3 regions of the Erwinia sp. PME.40.26/001 genome follow, and region 3 is predicted to be linked to each of the others. Evidence: predicted binding sites of a transcription regulator. Region 3 holds the regulator's gene; each other region holds the start of a gene.

Region 1 (3,605 bases), 480 kb from region 3:
AACCGGCCCGGTCGTGCCGGTTATCGTGGTCAACAAACTCGAACACGCGGTGCCGATGGCGAAAGCGCTGGTGGCAGGCGGGGTGCGCGTACTGGAAGTCACTCTGCGCACACCCTGCGCGATGGATGCACTGAAAGCGATGATCAGAGAAGTGCCGGAAGCCATTGTCGGGGCAGGAACGGTGCTTAACGCGCAGCAGCTGAAAGAAGTGACCGACGCCGGAGCGCAGTTCATTATCAGCCCGGGCCTGACCGAGCCGCTGCTCAGAGCGGCCGTGGACGGTTCTGTCCCGCTGATCCCGGGTATCAGTACCGTGTCGGAATTGATGACCGGGCTCGATTATGGCCTGCGCGAGTTTAAATTCTTCCCGGCAGAAGCCAACGGCGGTGTGAAAGCGCTTCAGGCGATTGGCGGTCCTTTCCCGCAGGTGCGTTTCTGCCCCACAGGCGGCATCTCGCCGGCCAACTACCGTGACTATCTGGCGCTGAAAAGTGTGCTGTGCATTGGCGGATCGTGGCTGGTACCGGCAGACGCACTGGAAGCGGGGGATTACGATCGTATTACCCGCCTGGCGCAGGAAGCGGTGGCAGGCGCCACGCGTTAAATGAGCAGGGGCGGCTCACCCGCCCCTGAATAGCCTGCAGATTACCCGCTGACCGAGACGCTGGCGGCGGCATCAATAGCGCGCTGAACCGCATCATCAATATCGCTGCCGGTGGCCAGCGCCACGCCAAGACGACGTTTCCCCTGAATGTCTGGCTTACCGAACAGACGCAGCTGTAACCCGGCCCCCAGCGCGGCCGAAAGATTAGCAAAGCGGACGTTATTGCTTTCCAGCTCGGGCAGGATCACCGCAGAGGCCGCCGGACCGTACTGACGGATAGCGCCGACCGGCAGACCGAGGAAGGCGCGCACGTGCAGGGCAAATTCCGACACGTCCTGCGAGATCAGTGTCACCATGCCGGTATCGTGCGGGCGGGGGGAGACTTCACTGAACACCACTTCATCGCCACAGACAAACAGCTCAACGCCAAACAGGCCGCGTCCACCCAGGGCCTCTACCACGTTGCGGGCGATATCCTGTGCGCGCTGCAGGGCGAGATCGCTCATCTGCTGGGGCTGCCACGACTCCCGGTAGTCACCGTCTTCCTGACGATGCCCGATGGGCGCACAGAAGTGGATGCCGTCCACCGCGCTGATAGTCAGCAGGGTAATTTCAAAATCAAACTTCACCACGCCCTCGACGATCACGCGTCCGGCACCGGCCCGGCCCCCCTGTTGGGCATAATCCCAGGCGGCGTCCAGCTGAGAGGCCTCACGGATAAAGCTCTGGCCTTTGCCAGACGAACTCATTACCGGCTTAACGATGCACGGCAGCCCAATCTCCTCTGCTGCGGCCAGGAAAGCCTCGCGGCTGTCGGCGAAGCGGTAGCTGGAGGTCGGGAGCGCCAGCTCTTCTGCCGCCAGACGACGGATGCCTTCACGGTTCATGGTCAGCTTTGCCGCGCGGGCGGTGGGCACGACGTGCTGGCCCTGCTCCTCCAGTTCCACCAGCATATCGGTGGCGATAGCTTCAATTTCCGGGACCACAAAGTGGGGTTTTTCCCGGGCGATGAGCTCGGCCAGGGCGGCACCATCCAGCATATTGATCACATGGCTACGGTGGGCAACGTGCATGGCCGGGGCGTCGGCATAGCGATCCACGGCAATCACTTCCACACCCAGACGCTGGCATTCCAGCGCCACTTCTTTGCCCAGCTCACCCGATCCTAACAGCATTACACGGGTGGCATCAGGACGCAGTGCTGTTCCAAGAATTGTCATAATCGATACCTGAAGGGATTGAAAAAATCGGCCGCAGTATAAACGAAAACGTTTGCGTCCGCATCCCGCAGTTTAGGGTTGAGTCAGAAAAGCGGCGCTGGTATACTGTATAAAAATACAGTTAAACAGGACGAAAATCATGGCTGTTGAAATCAAGTACGTTGTCGTCAGAAAAGGTGAGGAAAAGATGACATTTGCCAGCAAAAAAGAAGCGGATGCTTACGACAAGATGCTCGACCTGGCAGAAGTCTTCGCCGACTGGCTGATCGCCAGCAAGCTGGAAATGGAAGAGCAGCAGGGTGAGGCACTCGGCCTGTTTATGGCAGAAAACAAAGATGCCCTGCAGCAGATCCTGCGCAGCGGAAAGCTGCCCGAAGAAAACAGCGCTGCGGACGACAGTGAAGATAGCGCCGAAGGCAAGCTGCGGGCGGTCAAATCGGCCTGATCGCCACCCATTGCGACAAATCTATCCCTGTGGAGTGGCTGACCTTTATTTTCGGTCAGCCTTCCTGATGTTTTTTCGCTGCCCACCTGATGCTTAAGTGCAGTTACCCTCCCTGCAATAAATGCCGTAACGATGCCATCGCCGCGTCTGCCGTCTGTGCCGGACAGGCCGCCTGACGGGCATCGTTAAACACCTCCAGCCCAAGCGGTCCCTGATAGCCGATCTGCTGCAAATGCCGCAATAATGCCTTCAGGGGGTAGTGTCCTTCACCGGGTAACAGGCGCTGATGACGGGCGGTATCGACCAGCTGATGTGCATCCGGCTGCCAGTCAAGGTCTGAGAGCTGTACCAGAAAGATCTTTTCTGCCGGTATTCCCGCCAGGTCTGCCAGAGTTCTCTGCCGTACAAACAGGTGAAACGCATCCACCACCAGCCCCAGATTCGCCGCGTCAATCTTCCGCACGCGCTGCCATGCTTCGGCGGGATTAGTGACGTGACGACTCCAGGCCATCGCTTCATAGGCAATACGCAGGTCATGCTCTGCCGCCTTCCGGGTCAGCCAGCGCAGATCCTCGTCAATGCGTTCTGCGCAACAGTGCGGGTGCGTCGAGGCGGGGACCAGCAGCGTCGTGGCACCCAGATGCTGCGCCGTCTTCATCATCGTCAGGGCTTCCCGGCGCTTATCATCGCGCAGGTCGTCAGGGGCACCGTCAAAGTCCAGCAGGACCTGATAGTCTGTCAGCCCCAGCGGCAGTGCCCGGCACAAACCGGCCAGCGCGTGGGCCCCCCCGGGGGCATTTTCCTCATCCTGCTGCCACAGCTCCACCTGGTCGAAGCCGGCCAGAGCCGCCGCCCGCAGTTTCTCTTCGCTGCTGCCGCCGAGCAGGACGGTATTAATAAATAACGGGTTTGCTGAAAATGACATGGTTGCCGTTTCTCCTCTGCGGTTGATGCCGTTTCAGGGTAGGTGCGTTGGGCTGTTTTAACAAATCATCCGCCTGAATGCGGACAAAAACGGCTCATGCAGCGCGGGATAACGGGAAATTTTACAGCCTTTGCATCGTTTGACGTTTCCTGACGTGGGCTGTTCTATTGTGGTGCTTTCTGGCAAACAAGGACTGACTATGAGCAACTGGCTGCAACAGATCCAGACGGTATTAGGTAAAGCAGGTAAATCTTCTGGCGGCGGAGAAGGGCTGAGTAAAATGCTGGCTCCCGGCGCACTCGGCGGGCTGGCAGGGTTGTTAATTGCCAGCAAGTCCTCACGCAATCTGCTGATGAAGTACGGCAAAAATGCTGTCATCGTCGGTGGCGGCGCGGCCGCAGGCGCACTGCT
Region 2 (3,605 bases), on a different contig from region 3:
GAAGTTTGTGGTGCAGGACGAGACCGGTAAAGCGGTCGCCGAAGGCTATACGCCGAAAACTGTGACGCTGATGAAGTCCAACGGTAACTACTTTGGCAAGAAGAAGTACCTGGTCATGCTGGAACGTCAGGGCTATGTACCGCAGACGCTGCCGCTGAAAGAGAGCGCCAACCTGTGGTATCTGCTGGGGAATATCCCGCTGCTGGGCTTCCCGGGCTGGCTGTTGGTCGACCCGTTCTACGGGGGGATGTATAAGATTGAACCGGAACGCGTTCAGACCATTATGAATCCGGTCGGTGCACGCGGCGGCTGACTCAACAACGGCAGGTCGGGTGAACCCTCCTGCCGTTTTTCTTTACTGTGCGGTGGTTTTTACCATGCTGTGTGCTGGTTTGAATTTTTCCAGATACTGATGCTGGAAGATGCACATGCGAATGGTATTACGGTATTCACCGTTGATAAAGAATTCGTGGATCAGCTCACCTTCAATTTCAAAGCCCAGCTTGCGGTAAATGTGGATCGCCTTTTCGTTCTCTTTATCGACGATCAGGTAGAGTTTATACAGGTTCAGCACCGAAAAACCGTACTCCATCGCCAGCTTCGCGGCCTTACTGGCCAGACCCTTGCCCTGATGGCTGGGGGCGATAATAATCTGAAATTCTGCACGACGGTGGATGTGGTTAATCTCTACCAGTTCCACCAGCCCGGCGTTACCCCCATCATGCTCAACGACAAACCGCCGCTCACTCTGGTCATGGATATGCTTGTCATAAAGATCGGACAGCTCAACAAACGCCTCGTAGGGCTCTTCAAACCAGTAGCGCATGACGCTGGCGTTGTTATCCAGCTGATGGACAAACCGCAGGTCTTCACGCTCCAGAGGACGCAGTTTCACGCTGTGATCAACAGACTTAGCCGACATAAAAATTCCTTTTCGGGGATGCAATATTGCCGGGGGAGTATAACGGTTTATCACAGGTAAAAAAAACGCGCCCGAAGGCGCGTTGCGTGACGCTTTTTACCGGAACAGGATGTGACCTTGATTTTCAGTCACGCCGGGGTCATCAGAAGTTGTAACCCACCACCAGGTAATAACCGAAGCCGTTCGACTTAACGTTAAAATCGCCTTTGCCAAAGTTCAGCTCGGTGCCGTCATTCCACTGGCCGCCGTTGTGGAAGTAACGCGCCACGACGGAGTAGTGCCAGTGATCGTAGCCCAGCGAGAGAATATGGCTGGAGGCAATCGAGTTGCTGGTGCGCGCGGGCGCGGAGTTATCCCCAAGGTCAGAACCCCAGTCAAAGTTAGTGAAGCCGATATAGCTCAGGTTGCCGCCCCACAGCTGAGTCAGCGGCACGAAGTATTTCACCTTGAAGCGGTATCCGTCCCACTGATTTTCGTTGGCTGCACCGTAGTTCGCCCACTGATATTTTGCGTACACGTTCAGCGACAGGCCGACGTCGGAATGGGTGTCGATATCGGTACCCAGGCCCATATACCAGGTGTTCTGGCGGTTGGCACGGTTGTCACCCATATCGTAGATATAGTTGTTGGCGAAGTACCACTCTTTGAACGGGCCAAACGCCAGGCTGGTGCCGGTCAGTTTGTCGATGGAGAAGCGCGGTTCGATCTCCATAAAGAACGGGGAGCCGTCATCCCATGCGCCGACGTCGTTACCGTTGCCCACCCCGAAGAATTTAGGCACATCAATATAGCCGTAGAAATCGAACCAGTCTTTTTTCGCAAAGGCTTCGTATTCCAGATAAACGTCATTGTTCAGCTGAGGCCCGAAGCGGGTGTGATAGCTGCCGACCACATTGACGCTCTGATGCCACCAGTCAGAAACATACTCCGGACTGCTGGTTTCAGCGAATGAGGAGTGGGTATAAGAGAGCGCTGCCAGCGCGCCAGCCATCATAATTTTATATTTCATTATTATTACCACATGCTCTGAGACCCGGCTCTGTAGCCAGCGCGCTGGTTGGGTCAGGTTATCTACGGCGACAAATGGGTGATTAAGATTACGAAAAAAACACCCGCCATCATTGCTGCGGCAGTGTGCCGCTAACAGCGTGTTAGGAAATAGAGATTGCTCACACTTGTCAAATTCTGTTTCATTTCAATTCAGCTAAAGTGTGATTCAAATCACAAAAAATCCACGGCAGTACGGAACTTAATCAGAAAAGGGGTTTTGCCGTCGCCAGACAGCAAGGTAAACGGTTGCCTGGTGATTTCTCAGGTTCAGGGTAAAAACGAGGGGCGTCGGCGGTAAAAAAGGATGGCGCTGTTTTCTGCTCAGTCATAAGGCGGGCTTATGCGTCATCGGGGTGGCAACCCTCTATGCCCTAACGACAGGCATCCCCTTTTGCGGCCAGATGATCGCGGTCGGCTTGCTCTGCCTGCTGCGCCAGCTGGGCAAAATCCCCGTACTGGTACATCAGCTGCGGGGTGGGTAAATTCACCATATTCTTTCCGGGCCAGATTTCCAGCCGCGCAAAACCGGAAAGAGGCTGCTGGTTAAAGTGGTCGGGCAGCGTCAGCCAGAGTTCGGGGACGCTGTCTGCCGGACGGGAAGGGAGGCGGCGGTCGAGGGTGCTGTAGTTACGGCGCAGGACGAGGAATTTATCCGGCAGGCGGCAGCGGCTGTTCCACCACGATCCGTCGATCATATCAAAGTGGAAGCGGGTCTCTTTGGGGCTGACCGCCAGCAGCTGTGCCAGAGCCTGGGGGATCATCTGTGCCATTGATGCCTCGTACTGCGTCAGCGAGGTGCCCCCTCCGTGGGAGAGAAGGTCGATCGCAATACGCGCGCCCAGCAGGTTTGAATAGAGATCTTCCGGGGAAAAGGCCGAGACCCCTTCTGAATAGCCCGGTACGGATTCAAAGCCGTACCACTGCGCCACTTCATGCCAGACCGCCAGCTGGAAGGCGAGATGGGCTGCCAGCCGGATAGCCAGGTTATAGCGGTCCAGCGCGTTAGCTGGCGGGGTAAAGTGCCCCAGCCGGATGATGCGCTGGCCCAGCTCATCAGGCAGCGTGAGGGTGCCCGCCTGGCCCAGCTGCGGCAAAATGCGGGTAAACAGCCACAGCGTGTTATCCGCGGTGTCGCGCACGTGGGCGAGGTCAATAAACCCTCCGCGCCGGGTGTAGACAATTCCGTCGTGCTCACTGTTCAGCCCGGTCAGGGTCATGATGATACTGTCCCAGCTGTCGTTGTAGTGATGCCTGCCCGTATTGTCCGCAGCCACCACGTTACCGAACTGAATAAAGGGCACCGGGATGCCTAAAAATTTTGCCTGCACATCATAGCCGAAGGCGCAGCAGGGCCGCAGGCCATCCGGGGGCGACAGCGTAGGCAGGGTGGGCCAGACCTGGGCCGCCAGGGCCGCCGGCTGCCGGAGATCTCTTGTTTTTAAGGCGGAGGCGGCCGGGACCGGGACCTGGCAGGCATTTAACACCAGGGTTAACAGCACCCATCTCTTTTTCATCAGAACGCTTCCCCAACCTGGAAATAGAACCCCGTACTTTTCTCGCCTACGCCGTAGTCAAAGCGCAGATTCATGCTTTTTTTAATCTCAAAGCGATAACCGACGCCGACGGTAGGAAG
Region 3 (3,605 bases):
GAAGGCGATGGCAGGCGCAGCGTTGGGATCAGCAGCATCACGCTTATCACCAGCAGTGCGACGAAGATAGCGCGCCAGGAAAAGTGCTGTAACAGCCAGGCTCCCAGCAAGGGTGCCAGCGCGGGAGACAGCGCCACCAGCGGCATAATCGTGGCAAATATGCGATTGGCCTGCGCACCGCTGTAGCGATCAACGACCAGCGCCTGCCAGCTGACGGCCGCTGCACATACGCCGACGGCCTGCACAAAGCGCATCGCCAGCAGCCAGGGTGCCGACTCCACCCACAGCATGGCGGCGCAGCCAATGGCGAACAGGCTGAGACCCATCACCAGCACGGGCTTACGGCCGATGCGGTCAGAGAGCGGGCCCCAGACCAGTTGCGCACAGGCAAAACCGGCAAGGAAAATACTCAGGCTGGCGCTGATGGCACCGGCTTGGGTGCCCAGATCCTGCTGCATTACGCCAAAAGCGGGGAGGTACATATCGGTGGCAAGAAAACCCAGCATACTCAGTATGGCCAGGTAAAACATAAATCCTTTGGAACGCATGGTTTTTAACTCTTATCAGACAATTTTTTCACGTGCGCAGTGTAATCCCGTGCCGAGTGCGCTGTGAAACGCTATTATTCGTCTATTGCAGTGAAATAATTTGAAGGCAAGTTATGTGGTCTGAATATTCTCTCGAAGTGGTTGACGCTGTCGCCAGAACGGGCAGCTTTACCGCCGCAGCGGCAGAGCTTCATCGCGTACCATCTGCGGTCAGCTACACCGTTCGCCAGCTTGAGGAGTGGCTGGCTGTGAGCCTGTTTGAACGCCGCCATCGCGACGTGGTGTTGACCGAGGCGGGTCGCGTATTCAGTGAAGAGGGGCGGGCTGTTATCAAAAAAATGCTTGCCACGCGAACCCGCTGCCAGCAGGTGGCAAACGGCTGGCGCGGGCAGATTAACATTGCGGTGGACAGGATTGTACGGCCGGCGCGCACGCGTCAGCTGGTGGTGGATTTTTATCGTCATTTCCCGGACATGGAGCTGCACATCATGCCGGAGGTGTTTAACGGCGTCTGGGATGCGCTGGCTGACGGTCGCGTGGACGTGGCAATAGGCGCAACCCAGGCCATTCCTGTGAGGGGGCGTTTTGCCTTTCGCGACATGGGCAGTCTGAACTGGCGCTGCGTAGTCCAGTCCCAACATCCGCTGCACCGTTACGAAGGCGCGCTGAGTGAAGCGCTGATCCGCGAATGGCCCTCGCTGGTGCTGGAGGATACGTCGCGGGCGCTGCCGAAGCGCACAACCTGGACGCTGGACAATCAGCGGCGGCTGGTGGTACCGGACTGGGAAAGCGCATTCGACTGCCTGCGTGCCGGGCTGTGCGTCGGGATGGTACCGGGGCACTTTGCCCAGCCCTGGCTGCAACAGCAGGTGCTGGGTGAGCTGACGCTGGCCTCGCCGTTTCCTGACAGTCCCTGCTACCTCAGCTGGTCTGAGCACAGCGCCTCACCGGCGCTGAACTGGTTGCTGGCCTATCTGGGCAATACCGAAACGCTGAATGCAGAATGGCTGAGTGAACAGCCCGGGATCTGATGCGCGGATATTAACGGCGATAGTCGCGGAAGGGGCCGTCGGCAACGGAGCGGCGTTCGATCAGTGAAGGATGCACTTCAATCGTCTGCTGCTCTTCACGTTTGCTGGTGATGCGGTCAAGCAGCATATCAAAGGCTGTTTCCCCCAGACGCTCTTTTGGCTGGTGTACGGTGGTCAGCGCCGGGGTGAAGTAACGGGCGTTGCGCACGTTATCATAACCGATCACCGAAATATCCTGCGGTACGCGCAACCCCATCTCGTCCGCTGCGCAAATCGCACCCATCGCCATAATATCTCCCCCACAGAAGATCGCCGTCGGACGCTGCTTCTGTGACAGTATTTGCTGCATGGCGCGGTAGCCAGATTCCGGTTCAAAGTCGCCCTGTACCAGCCATTCATCGCGCAGGGTAATCCCGGCTTCAGCCAGTGCTTTCAGGAAGCCCGCATGGCGACCGCCGCCGGTATTGCGTTCCAGCTGTCCCGGGATCGCCCCGATATCACGATGGCCGCGCTCGATCAGATAACGCCCCGCCAGATAGCCGCCTTCAAAAGCGTTATCGAGCACGGTATCGGTAAAGTCTCCGCGTGACTCGCCCCAGTCCATCACCACCATTGGAATATTACGGTTCTCTTCCAGCATGGCTATCAGGGGGTCAGGATATTCTGAACACATGACCAGCAGGCCATCGACACGCTTCTGCGCCATCATCGACAGATACGCCTGCTGCTTTTGCAGATCGTTATGCGCATTGCCGAGGATCAGCGTATAGCCTTTAGCAAAGCAGCGGTTTTCAATCGCTTCAATGATTTCGGCAAAGTAGGGGGCTTCACTGGATGTGGCCAGCAGCCCGATGGTTTTGGTGTGGTTCACCTTAAGACTGCGGGCAACGGCGCTGGGGGAGTAATGCAAAGCTTTAATTGCCGCCCATACCGCTTCGCGCGTCTCTTCGGCTACAAAGCGCGTTTTGTTGATGACATGGGACACGGTGGTGGTGGACACACCGGCACGCTTTGCCACATCCTTAATTGTTGCCATTAAAATCCTACTCCTGGTGTTATCGTAACGTACTGATAACAATTTGGTTAAACGTTTGCCTGCGCGCCGCTATTGCTGCCCGACGAGAACGATCTGGGGTGCTGTCTCAAAGATTCGGGGAGGGGTAAAATCATCCGTAGAGTGACATGCAGCGCTGACTTAAAACGTTTCCGGGCGTGTTGCGCAACGGAAAGGAATAATTCTAACAAGGCTGGGCGCAGAAAACGAGATTTTTACGGGTAAGTATGGGAAAATCTGTTGGCTTACACATTGCAGGGTTATTAAGGAGAAAATATGAACACCGATATGAAAATGACAGCGCTGGCGGTGGTGGGTTCACTGCTGATGATTATTGCGTTTAGTTTTACCGCAGTCATGCACTAAGTCCGGCCCGGGAGGAGGTGACCCCTCCCGTATACCCATCACGCTGACGGCACAGTTAACGAATTGTCTTCGGTGTCATCACCCGGCGTGCGCCGATGTAATGCTCCTGCCAGTAATCTTCACTCAGTGCACTGACCTGGATATCTTTACCGGTGCGCGGAGACTGAATAAATTTGCCCCCACCCAGATAAACCCCTACGTGGTCGGCCGTGCCGCGACCGTTAATGCGGAAGAAGACCAGGTCCCCTTTTTCCAGCTGATCGCGTTTGACCGAGGCGGCATCGCGCAGGTGATACATTTCATTTGCCGTACGGGGGATTTTGAACTTCACCAGATCTTTGTAGGCGTACCACACCAGACCGCTGCAGTCGAAGCCGGTTTTAGGTGAGGTACCGCCCCACTGATAGGGTTTGCCGAGTTGCCCCATCAATTTTGTCATCGCTGTCTCGCGCGCTTTTTGATAGCGGGCGCGGTGGGCTTTACTCAGTTTCAGCGGGCCTGAAAGCTGCGCGTCATCGCGTTGCGCAACTTTGCGCCCGGCGCGATCGCGACCATAGTGCTTCTTGTCGGCTTTTTTGTTGGCGGCGATTTTTTTGCTTAAGGACT

Evidence for each region. The regulator PurR, encoded in region 3, represses purine synthesis genes. The targets are predictions, from matches to a motif close to CANGCAAACGTTTGCNTG.
Region 1: purT (formate-dependent phosphoribosylglycinamide formyltransferase) is a predicted target of PurR. The motif match lies at 1,866-1,883, and genes of this name have one in related genera.
Region 2: ACZ3HG_RS20840 (nucleoside-specific channel-forming protein Tsx) is a predicted target of PurR. The motif match lies at 2,208-2,225, and genes of this name have one in related genera.

What each region holds. Positions count from the first base shown of each region.
Region 1 covers NZ_JBVHNP010000001.1:857,492-861,096, reverse strand. Annotated here, with positions in the region: gene ACZ3HG_RS04325 (bifunctional 4-hydroxy-2-oxoglutarate aldolase/2-dehydro-3-deoxy-phosphogluconate aldolase) at 1-604, shown strand, start outside; gene purT (formate-dependent phosphoribosylglycinamide formyltransferase) at 646-1,824, opposite strand; gene ACZ3HG_RS04315 (YebG family protein) at 1,964-2,269, shown strand; gene ACZ3HG_RS04310 (sugar phosphate isomerase/epimerase family protein) at 2,373-3,194, opposite strand; gene ACZ3HG_RS04305 (tellurite resistance TerB family protein) at 3,394-3,605, shown strand, end outside.
Region 2 covers NZ_JBVHNP010000011.1:93,943-97,547, reverse strand. Annotated here, with positions in the region: gene ACZ3HG_RS20850 (hypothetical protein) at 1-313, shown strand, start outside; gene speG (spermidine N1-acetyltransferase) at 356-922, opposite strand; gene ACZ3HG_RS20840 (nucleoside-specific channel-forming protein Tsx) at 1,065-1,931, opposite strand; gene ACZ3HG_RS20835 (DUF4056 domain-containing protein) at 2,344-3,489, opposite strand; gene ACZ3HG_RS20830 (BamA/TamA family outer membrane protein) at 3,486-3,605, opposite strand, start outside.
Region 3 covers NZ_JBVHNP010000001.1:373,396-377,000, forward strand. Annotated here, with positions in the region: gene punC (purine nucleoside transporter PunC) at 1-548, opposite strand, end outside; gene punR (DNA-binding transcriptional activator PunR) at 662-1,579, shown strand; gene purR (HTH-type transcriptional repressor PurR) at 1,590-2,615, opposite strand; gene cydH (cytochrome bd-I oxidase subunit CydH) at 2,910-2,999, shown strand; gene ACZ3HG_RS02070 (C40 family peptidase) at 3,055-3,605, opposite strand, start outside.